DNA from 3 places in the Mesorhizobium sp. WSM3873 genome. Region 3 is predicted to be linked to each of the others. Evidence: predicted binding sites of a transcription regulator. Region 3 holds the regulator's gene; each other region holds the start of a gene.

Region 1 (3,276 bases), on a different contig from region 3:
GCGTTGGCAGCGATCTGGCGAGCCGGAGACTGCAGCGCGCGACGAACGATGGCGATGCCGGCGGTCTGGTCGGAGTTGGCGCCGCTGACAGTAATGGCCAGCGAAGCGCGCAGCAGCGCGACGCCGCCGCCGGGAACGATGCCTTCTTCCACGGCCGCGCGGGTCGCGTTCAGAGCGTCGTCAACGCGGTCCTTCTTTTCCTTGACCTCGACCTCGGTCGCGCCGCCGACGCGGATCACCGCAACGCCGCCGGCGAGCTTCGCCAGACGCTCCTGCAGCTTCTCCTTGTCGTAGTCCGAGGTGGTCTCCTCGATCTGCTGCTTGATCTGGGCAACGCGGCCCTCGATCTCTACCCTCTTGCCGGCGCCGTCGACGATGGTGGTGTTCTCCTTGGAGATCGACACCTTCTTGGCGCGGCCGAGCATGTTGAGGCCGACATTCTCGAGCTTGATGCCGAGGTCTTCCGAGATGACCTGGCCACCGGTCAGGATGGCGATGTCTTCCAGCATGGCCTTGCGGCGGTCACCGAAGCCCGGAGCCTTGACGGCGGCGATCTTCAGGCCACCACGCAGCTTGTTGACGACCAGCGTGGCCAGGGCCTCGCCTTCGACGTCTTCCGAGATGATGAGCAGCGGCTTCGAGGTCTGAACGACGGCTTCCAGGACCGGCAGCATGGCCTGCAGGTTGGAGAGCTTCTTCTCGTGCAGCAGGATGTAGGCGTCTTCCAGATCGGCGACCATCTTGTCGGCGTTGGTGACGAAGTAGGGCGAGAGATAGCCGCGGTCGAACTGCATGCCTTCGACGACTTCCAGCTCGGTCTCGGCGGTCTTGGCTTCCTCGACGGTGATGACGCCTTCGTTGCCGACCTTCTGCATCGCTTCCGCGATCATCGAGCCGACCGAAACGTCGCCATTGCCGGCGATGGTGCCGACCTGGGCAACCTCCTCGGAGGTCTTGATCTTCTTGGCGTTCTTGACCAGCGTCGCGACGACCTCGGTGACGGCGAGGTCGATGCCGCGCTTGAGGTCCATCGGGTTCATGCCGGCGGCAACCGCCTTGTTGCCTTCCTGCACGATCGCCTGGGCGAGGACGGTCGCGGTGGTCGTGCCGTCGCCGGCGATGTCGTTGGTCTTCGAAGCGACTTCGCGGACCATCTGTGCGCCCATGTTCTCGAACTTGTCCTCGAGCTCGATCTCCTTGGCGACGGTGACGCCGTCCTTGGTGATGCGCGGGGCGCCGAACGACTTGTCGATGACGACGTTGCGGCCCTTGGGACCGAGGGTGACCTTCACCGCGTCGGCGAGGATGTTGACACCGCGCAGCATGCGCTCACGGGCGTCGCGGGAGAATTTTACGTCTTTTGCAGCCATGGTTAGCTCCTGACAGGGGCTCGAGAAGAGCCCGAAAACTCATTTGATGGAGAGGCCGAAATTCAGCCGATGATGCCCATGATGTCGGATTCCTTCATGATCAGAAGGTCTTCGCCATTGAGCTTGACTTCAGTGCCCGACCACTTGCCGAACAGGATGCGGTCGCCGGCCTTGACGTCCAGCGGGACGAGCTTGCCGCTTTCGTCGCGGGCGCCGGAGCCGACAGCGATGATCTCGCCTTCCTGCGGCTTTTCCTTCGCCGTATCCGGGATGATGATCCCGCCCACCGTCTTGGATTCGGATTCGACCCGACGAACGACCACGCGGTCATGCAGCGGCCGGAAATTCGACTTTGCCATATTGGATATCCCTGGTGCGGAGGTTGAAAGGTTCGTTGCCGGAGCCGGTTAGCACTTGCCAGCGGGGAGTGCTAACGTGGCGATGAGATAGGCTGTAGGTTTGTCCTGGTCAAGACGGATGAGCGGACCCCCCGAAGAGCAAAAGATTTGGAATCGACACGGAAGGCCTGGGCTCCATTACGGGCGCATCCCAGTGCCTAAGCGCGTTTCGGCCGTGATCTCTGGGCCGACTTTTGTGTCTTATTTGGAATGTGAAATTATGTGAAATTAACGGCCGAGCCGTCGGCCGCATCCATAAACTCGGGGTCGCAACGAGCGCTCATCGCTTTGGCAGGCACTTGCAGAAGGCGCTCGAGACTAGTCGCTCACCAATCTCGATGGGGTCCCCGTTACGATGGGAATGCACCCCGGCTGGATGTCTCATGCCGTCGCATGCTGTCTAAATCAATAGCGTCCTGCATGATGGGCTTTTTGGCGGGGTAAATTCGGAAATTCTCTCTAAAGTATTGATTTTGTTGATGAACTGGCGGAGAGAGCGGGATTCGAACCCGCGTTACGGTTTCCCGTAAACACACTTTCCAGGCGTGCGCCTTCAACCACTCGGCCACCTCTCCGTCTTGCATGTCGCGTCGGCCGGTTTCGCCGCGCGGGTTGGGGAGATGCATCTCCTCGGGAAGGCCTCTCGGCCTAAAGTTGGGGTGCCTTCAACCGGCAGGCAACCCTTTCCCGGCACCTCTAGCCGTCTAGGCAAAACAGGCGCGGGGCTCATCTAGTCGATCCTAAAGCGAATGCCAAGTCATTCCGTGGCTTTTGCCGTGGATGGCGCGAAAGCTGCTCCGGTGGCCTGCCATGCAGCCGAATGCTGTGCAAAGGCTGGCCGGCGCGGTTTCCCGCGCTTGACTTCGGCCCTGGCCGCCTGTCGACTGTCTCAGGCGTTTGTTTCGTGCACTTCCGGACGGAAAACCACGACGCAGTTCCCGGAACTGCTTGGGCTTTGCGAGGGGCATCGTCCTGACATGGCATCGATCAACCCGCAGCCCGCGAGCCGGCCCGACAGCGGGCTCTCCTTCATCCCCGTGGCGTGGCTGATCATCGTCATGGGGTTATCGGCCTATGGCCTGATCTCGAGCTGGCGGCTGATCGGAGACTTCAATCTGCCGGAAAGCGTGCTCTTCCTGATCTACGGCGGGCTGACCGGCGGCGTCGTGACCATTCTGTGGGGGCTTTACCTGCTCGGCCTCGCCTTCAACCGGTCGGCGCGTTTCCCGCGTCACTATACGATCTGGCAAGTCGCCATCATCCTTTGGCTCGTCGTGCGTCAGGCCTACACGCTTCTTGTGCCCGATTTCGTCTTCTCGGCCGAAGCGCTGGGCTTCACGGTCGCCGAGATCGCCATCGGCCTGCTCTGCATCTACCTCTTGCGGCGCGGCGCCGGCGCCGAGACGGTGTATGCGAATGCCGAGGCCGAACGCCCGCCGCTCCTGGTCTCGCTCGTCGCCGCGTTGCTCGGCATCATCCTTGGCGGCGCCATCGGCGCCTGCATCGGA
Region 2 (3,276 bases), on a different contig from region 3:
AGATCGCCATATTCGCCGGTCTGGGCGTTCCAGCCATAGGCGAAATCGGTCTTCTCGCGCAGCTTGCCGACGATGATCGAGCCTTCCGCCCCGCTGTTCTCGGCGATCTGACGCGCCGGCGCCTCGATGGCGCGCCGCACGATGTCGACGCCGTATCTCTGGTCGGGGTTGTCGGCAGCCACCGCGTCGAGCGCATTGGCGGCCCTGAGCAGCGCCACGCCGCCGCCCGGAAGAATGCCTTCCTCGACCGCCGCGCGCGTCGCATGCATGGCATCGTCGACGCGGTCCTTGCGCTCCCTGACCTCGACCTCCGTCGAACCGCCGACGCGGATCACAGCCACGCCGCCGGCGAGCTTGGCCAGACGCTCCTGCAGCTTCTCGCGATCGTAGTCCGAGGTGGTCTCCTCGATTTGCGCCTTGATCTGCGCGACGCGGCCCTGGATCTCCTCCTTCTTGCCGGCGCCATCGACGATCGTGGTGTTCTCCTTCTCGACCACCACTTTCTTGGTGCGGCCGAGCATCTCCAGCGTGACGTTCTCAAGCTTGATGCCGAGATCCTCGCTGATAGCGGTGCCGCCGGTGAGGATGGCGATGTCCTCCAGCATGGCCTTGCGGCGGTCGCCGAAGCCCGGAGCCTTGACGGCCGCAACCTTCAGGCCGCCGCGCAGCTTGTTGACCACCAGCGTCGCGAGCGCCTCGCCCTCGACATCCTCCGCGATGATGAGCAGGGGCTTCGCCGACTGAACCACCGCCTCCAGAACCGGCAGCAGCGCCTGCAGGTTGGAAAGCTTCTTCTCGTGGATCAGCACATAGGGCTCTTCGAGCTCGACGCGCATCTTATCCTGATTGGTGATGAAGTAAGGCGAGAGATAACCGCGATCGAACTGCATGCCTTCGACCACTTCCAGCTCGGTGTCGGCGGTCTTGGCTTCCTCGACGGTGATGACGCCCTCGTTGCCGACCTTCTGCATCGCCTCAGCAAGGAAACGGCCGATCTCGGCATCACCATTGGCCGAAATCGTGCCGACCTGGGCGATCTCGTCATTTCTGGTCACCTTGCGGGCGTTGGTCTTCAACTCCTGAACAATAGCCTCGACGGCTTTGTCGATGCCGCGCTTCAGATCCATGGGATTCATGCCGGCGGCAACGGCCTTGGCACCTTCCCTGACGATGGCCTGGGCGAGAACGGTCGCGGTGGTCGTGCCGTCGCCGGCGATATCGCTGGTTTTCGAGGCGACCTCGCGCACCATCTGCGCGCCCATGTTCTCGAACTTGTCCTCGAGCTCGATCTCCTTGGCGACAGTGACGCCGTCCTTGGTGATGCGCGGAGCGCCGAACGACTTGTCGATGACGACATTGCGGCCCTTAGGGCCGAGGGTGACTTTCACCGCGTCGGCGAGAATATTGACGCCGCGCAACATGCGGTCGCGGGCGTCGGAATGGAATTTCACTTCCTTGGCAGCCATTGGAACACTCCTTCAGCAGGCAGCTTTCATTCACCGGATCGGGTGGGCCGGTTCAAGCCGCTTTTCCCAACGCCGATGTCTGCTCGACCACACCCATCACGTCGCTTTCCTTCATGATGAGCAGGTCTTCACCGTTGAGCTTGATCTCGGTGCCGGACCACTTGCCGAACAGGATGCGGTCGCCGACTTTGACGTCGAGGGGAATGAGCTTGCCGCTCTCGTCGCGCGCGCCGGAACCGACGGCGATGATCTCGCCTTCCTGCGGCTTCTCCTTCGCCGTGTCCGGGATGATGATGCCGCCGGCCGTCTTCTCCTCGGCCTCGACGCGGCGGACCAGAACGCGGTCATGCAATGGATGGAACTTCATATCGTTCTCCTTCGGGACAAACAGATTTTGAGAGGTTCCTCCACTCCGGACCGGAAGGACCGGAGCGGGGCTCGCGATCCTTTTCGGCCTCGCGCATGTGGATTTGGTTTTGCACGCGCCGGTTTCAAGAGGCCGCAAGAAATTTTTTGGCACTCGCAACAGCCGAGTGCTAGCGCCGTGAAAACAAAGGTAATTATGCAGCTTTGACGGGCACGTCCCGGACCCCTTGACGGCAAAGGAATCAATTCCCAAATCGAACCTGCCGGCGCCTGAAGTGGCCGGCAAGGTCAAGGAGCGCCGCTGCCTTGGCGCTCCTCGTATCTATGTTGCTCAATGGAGGATGTAGCTATGAGAACCAGTTTCGACTTTTCTCCCCTGTTCCGGTCGAGCATCGGCTTCGATCGAATGCTGAACGCGCTCGAGACCGCAAGCCGCATCGAAACCGCTGACAACTGGCCGCCCTACGATATCGCCAAGAGCGGCGAGGACGACTACCGCATCACCATGGCCCTGGCAGGCTTCAGCCAGGACGAACTGGCCATTACCCAGGAGCAGAACATGCTGATGGTTTCTGGCCAAAAGGCAGGCGAGGACAACGGCGAGTACCTGCATCGCGGCATTGCCGGCCGCGCATTCCAGCGTCGCTTCGAGCTTGCCGATCACGTCAAGGTCGTCGATGCGAGCCTCGTCAACGGCCTGCTGACAATCGACCTCAAACGCGAGATCCCGGAAGAAATGAAGCCGCGCCGGATCGAGATCACGGCGGACAAATCATCGCCAAAGGCCGCGACAAAGAAAATCGAGGCCGACAACAAGGCGGCCTGAGCCTTCTCGCCGCGCTTTGCGCCAAGCGCCGGGTGATGTTCCCGGCGCTTCCTTGTCTTCCGGATGAACAGAAAGGAGGAAAAAATGAGTGTTCGTGATCTGATTCCCTGGGGCCGAAACAATGGCAACCAGGTTCCAAGTGTCTTCCGCGACGGCGAACGCGATCCTTTCCTGTCGCTGCATCGCGAGGTGAATCGGCTGTTCGACGACGTCTTCCGGGGTTTCGGTTCCGGCTTGCCATCCCTAGGCGGCGTATCAGCCTTTGGTGCCGGCTGGCCGAGCGTTGAGATCTCCGACAACGAGAAGGAGATCAAGGTGGCGGCCGAAGTCCCGGGCCTGGACGAGAAGGACATCGAGGTGCTGCTTGATGATGGCGTGCTGACGCTGAAGGGTGAAAAGCGCTCCGAGACGGAGGACAAGGAGCGGCAGTTCTCCGAGCGCGTCTATGGCCGCTTCGAGCGTCGCATCCCGCTGGGCTACGAGATCGAAGAAGACAAGATCGATGCCCGCTTCAAGAACGGCGTGCTGACGGTAATGCTGCCCAAGACCGCGAAGGCGCAGTCGCAGGCCAAGCGTATCGAAATCAAGAGCTGATGTCTCAGTGCAGGGGTTGGACCG
Region 3 (3,276 bases):
TCCTTGACGGCGGTCGCATATTCGAAAGGCACGTTGTCGCCGAGCTCGTCGCGTTCGTTGACGACGCACCAGAGCGCGCCCGTGGCCGGCTGCACCGTCATGCCCGAGCAGTTGCGCAGGCCGGTGGCGACCATCCTGCGGTTCTTGCCGTCAGGATCGAAAGCGAGCACATCCGCTCGGCCTTCCTCCGCGCCCCAGGTAGCGCCGAGCGGTGCCGATCTCGCCCATTCTTCGACGCCGCCCTTCGGCCTCGCTCCCATGCCCTCCGCGGTATTCGAGCCCGAGCCGACCGAGAGATAGAGCGTTTTGCCGTCGGGCGAAAAGGCGATGTCGCGCGTCCAGTGATGGCTCGACGGGATGTCCGAGACGATCGTTTCGGGCTCGCCGGAAGCTTTGAGGTCGCCGTCGCGATAGGCAAAGCGGACGACGCTGTTGCTGTTGGCGACATAGACCCATTGCGGCTTGTCGCCCGGCGGATAGAAGGCGATGCCGTAGGGCCGGGTCAGGCCTTTGGCAAAGACCGACTTCTCGGCGGACTTGGCGCTGCCTTCGGCCAGTCGATAGACGCGGACCTGGTTCGCCCTGCTGTCGGCGACGAAGAGATCGCCGTTCGGCGCCGTGCGCACGACACGCGGGCTGCTGATGCCCGAAGCCACCAGCTCGGCCGAAAAGCCGGGTGGGAGGGCTGGCGTGGCATCCTCGGGGCGATCGGTGACACCGCCGCCGTTCGAGGCGGATTCGGCGACATTCGGCTTCGGGAGATCGTCGGGCCTGATGAGGCGCCGCACGCCGGGCCGGTCGGCCTTCCAGTCACCGAAGGCCTTTTTGCCGGTGAGCAAGGGCTGATCGGCCTGCTGCGCGACGGCGCCGGAGGCCAGGAACAAAGCGAGGGCGGCAAGGCCGGCAATGCGTATCATGCTGTTCTCCGTTATTCGCCAACGTGCATCAGCAACCAGACAGCGAATATCGGGCAGGCTTTCCAAAAGAGAAGCCGGGCATGCGGATTTTGACGGGAAACGCCGGCAGTTCAGCTCTCTTCGATATCCAGATCGTCGTCGAGCTGCTTTTCCAACGCGACCAGATCGGCCGGCAGCGGCAGGCCCATGGCGCGCATTTCCCTGAGCTTCTCGCGCAGTAGCTCCTGGATCTCGTGATCGTCTTCCGGCTGGTTCACCATCTCCTCGAGCAGCAGGCTGATCTGGGCCTTGAACGATTCCAGCGCCATTTCCACCCTCCTTGCGACGTTTCCCGCTCGCCTACCTCAGCATGCGCGAAATCAACTGGGCCGTATAGTCGACCATCGGGACGATGCGGGCATAGTTCAATCGCGTCGGGCCGATGACGCCGAGCGCGCCGACGACGCGCGCATCTTTGTCGCGATAGGGCGCGACCACGAGCGACGAACCGGACAGCGAAAACAACTTGTTCTCCGAGCCGATGAAGATGCGCACGCCCGGACCTTCCTCGGCGAGGTCGAGGAGCTGCAGCAGTCCGTCCTGCGTTTCCAGATCCTCGAACAGATGGCGCAGCAATTCGAGATCGGCCTGGGCGGTGACGTTTTCCAGAAGATTGGCGCGGCCGCGCACGATGAGGCGCGCCGGCAGGCCGCTTTCGGCGCCGGCCCAGACGGCGAGGCCCTTCTCGACCAGTTCCTGCGACAGCGTGTCGAGAGCCGCCCTGGTCTCGTCCTTGATGCGCGCGATCTCGACCCGGGCCTCGGCCAGCGTGCGGCCGCGGATATGGGCGTTGAGGAAGTTCGAGGCCTCGTGCAGCTGCGAGACGGTGATACCGGCCGGCAGGTCGACAACGCGGTTCTCGACATCGCCGCTCTGCGACACGAGGACGGCGAGCGCCTTGGTGGGTTCCAACTGGATGAACTCGATGTGCTTCAGAGCCACCTCGTTCTTGGCGGCGAGCACCAGGCCGGCGCCGCGCGACATGCCGGAGAGCATCTGGCTGGCCTCTGTCAGCATATGCTCCAGCGTCGCGCCCGAGCCCGAGGCACGCACCTGCGCCTCGATGACGCGGCGCTCGTCGTCCGACAGATCGCCGAGCTCCATGAAGGCATCGACGAAGAAGCGCAGGCCGGTCTGGGTCGGCAGGCGCCCGGCCGAGATATGCGGCGCGTAGATCAGCCCCAGATGCTCGAGGTCGCTCATCACGTTGCGGATGGTGGCCGGTGACAGCGACGACGGCAGGATGCGCGACAGGCTGCGCGAGCCGACCGGCTCGCCGTCGCGCAGATAGGAATCGACAATCCGCCGGAAGATGTCGCGCGAGCGCATGTCGAGCGACTGAAGCACGGGCGGCTGCGATGCGGGATCGACTGCCTTGTTCATTCCAGCGAAAAACCTCCTATTGGAAGATATAGACTTAAGCCTCCCTGGCGCAACCCGGGCCATTTTCCCTTTGCGCGGAGTTTCCTTGGCGCCCTTTTCCTTTGCGCCATCCATCGCATGCGTCTACAAGCCGCCGACGAATCCAAAACCATAGGAAAGAAGGCCGAATGCGCCCCTCCAAACGCCAGCCCGACGAAATGCGCGCCATCTCCTTCGAGCGCGGCGTCTCCAAGCATGCCGAAGGCTCGTGCCTGGTGAAGTTCGGCGACACGCATGTGCTGTGCACGGCGAGCCTGGAGGAAAAGGTGCCGGCCTGGATGCGCAATTCCGGCAAGGGCTGGGTTACGGCCGAATACGGCATGCTGCCGCGCTCGACGGGCGAGCGCATGCGCCGCGAGGCTTCCGCCGGCAAGCAGGGCGGCCGCACGCTGGAGATCCAGCGGCTGATCGGTCGTTCGTTGCGCGCCGTTGTCGACCTGCAGGCCCTGGGCGAACAGCAGATCACCGTCGACTGCGACGTTATCCAGGCCGACGGCGGCACCCGCACCGCCTCGATCACCGGCGGCTGGGTGGCGCTATACGATTGCCTGCGCTGGATGGAAGCGCGCCAGATGGCCAGCGTTTCCAAGGTGCTCAAGGACCATGTCGCGGCGATCTCCTGCGGCATCCATGACGGACAGCCGGTCATCGATCTCGATTATCTCGAGGATTCCTCGGCCGGCACCGACGCCAATTTCGTCATGACCGGCAAGGGCGGCATCGTCGAGATCCAGGGCACGGCGGAAGGCGAGCCCTTCTCCGAAGAGCAGTTTTCGGCACTGATGGGACTGGCCAAGAAGGGTATTTCTCGGCTGGTCAGCCTGCAGCAGATGGCGGTGGCGTAGGTTTTCGAATGCCGAGCCTAGGCACCCCCCTCTGGCCTGCCGGCCATCTGCCC

The links. The regulator HrcA, encoded in region 3, represses chaperone genes, less so after heat shock. The targets are predictions, from matches to a motif close to GTTAGCACTCNCNNNNNGNGAGTGCTAAC.
Region 1: a site for HrcA is predicted at 1,777-1,805, ahead of groES (co-chaperone GroES). Genes of this name have one in related genera too.
Region 2: a site for HrcA is predicted at 1,979-2,007, ahead of groES (co-chaperone GroES). Genes of this name have one in related genera too.

The regions. Positions count from the first base shown of each region.
Region 1 covers NZ_LYTM01000054.1:250,804-254,079, reverse strand. Annotated here, with positions in the region: gene groL (chaperonin GroEL) at 1-1,370, opposite strand, end outside; gene groES (co-chaperone GroES) at 1,433-1,729, opposite strand; tRNA gene A9K71_RS25760 (tRNA-Ser) at 2,254-2,343, opposite strand; gene A9K71_RS25755 (hypothetical protein) at 2,746-3,276, shown strand, end outside.
Region 2 covers NZ_LYTM01000009.1:21,639-24,914, forward strand. Annotated here, with positions in the region: gene groL (chaperonin GroEL) at 1-1,466, opposite strand, end outside; gene groES (co-chaperone GroES) at 1,519-1,833, opposite strand; gene A9K71_RS07890 (Hsp20 family protein) at 2,182-2,658, shown strand; gene A9K71_RS07895 (Hsp20/alpha crystallin family protein) at 2,743-3,252, shown strand.
Region 3 covers NZ_LYTM01000055.1:249,605-252,880, forward strand. Annotated here, with positions in the region: gene A9K71_RS27215 (sorbosone dehydrogenase family protein) at 1-917, opposite strand, end outside; gene A9K71_RS27220 (hypothetical protein) at 1,028-1,225, opposite strand; gene hrcA (heat-inducible transcriptional repressor HrcA) at 1,257-2,339, opposite strand; gene rph (ribonuclease PH) at 2,507-3,223, shown strand.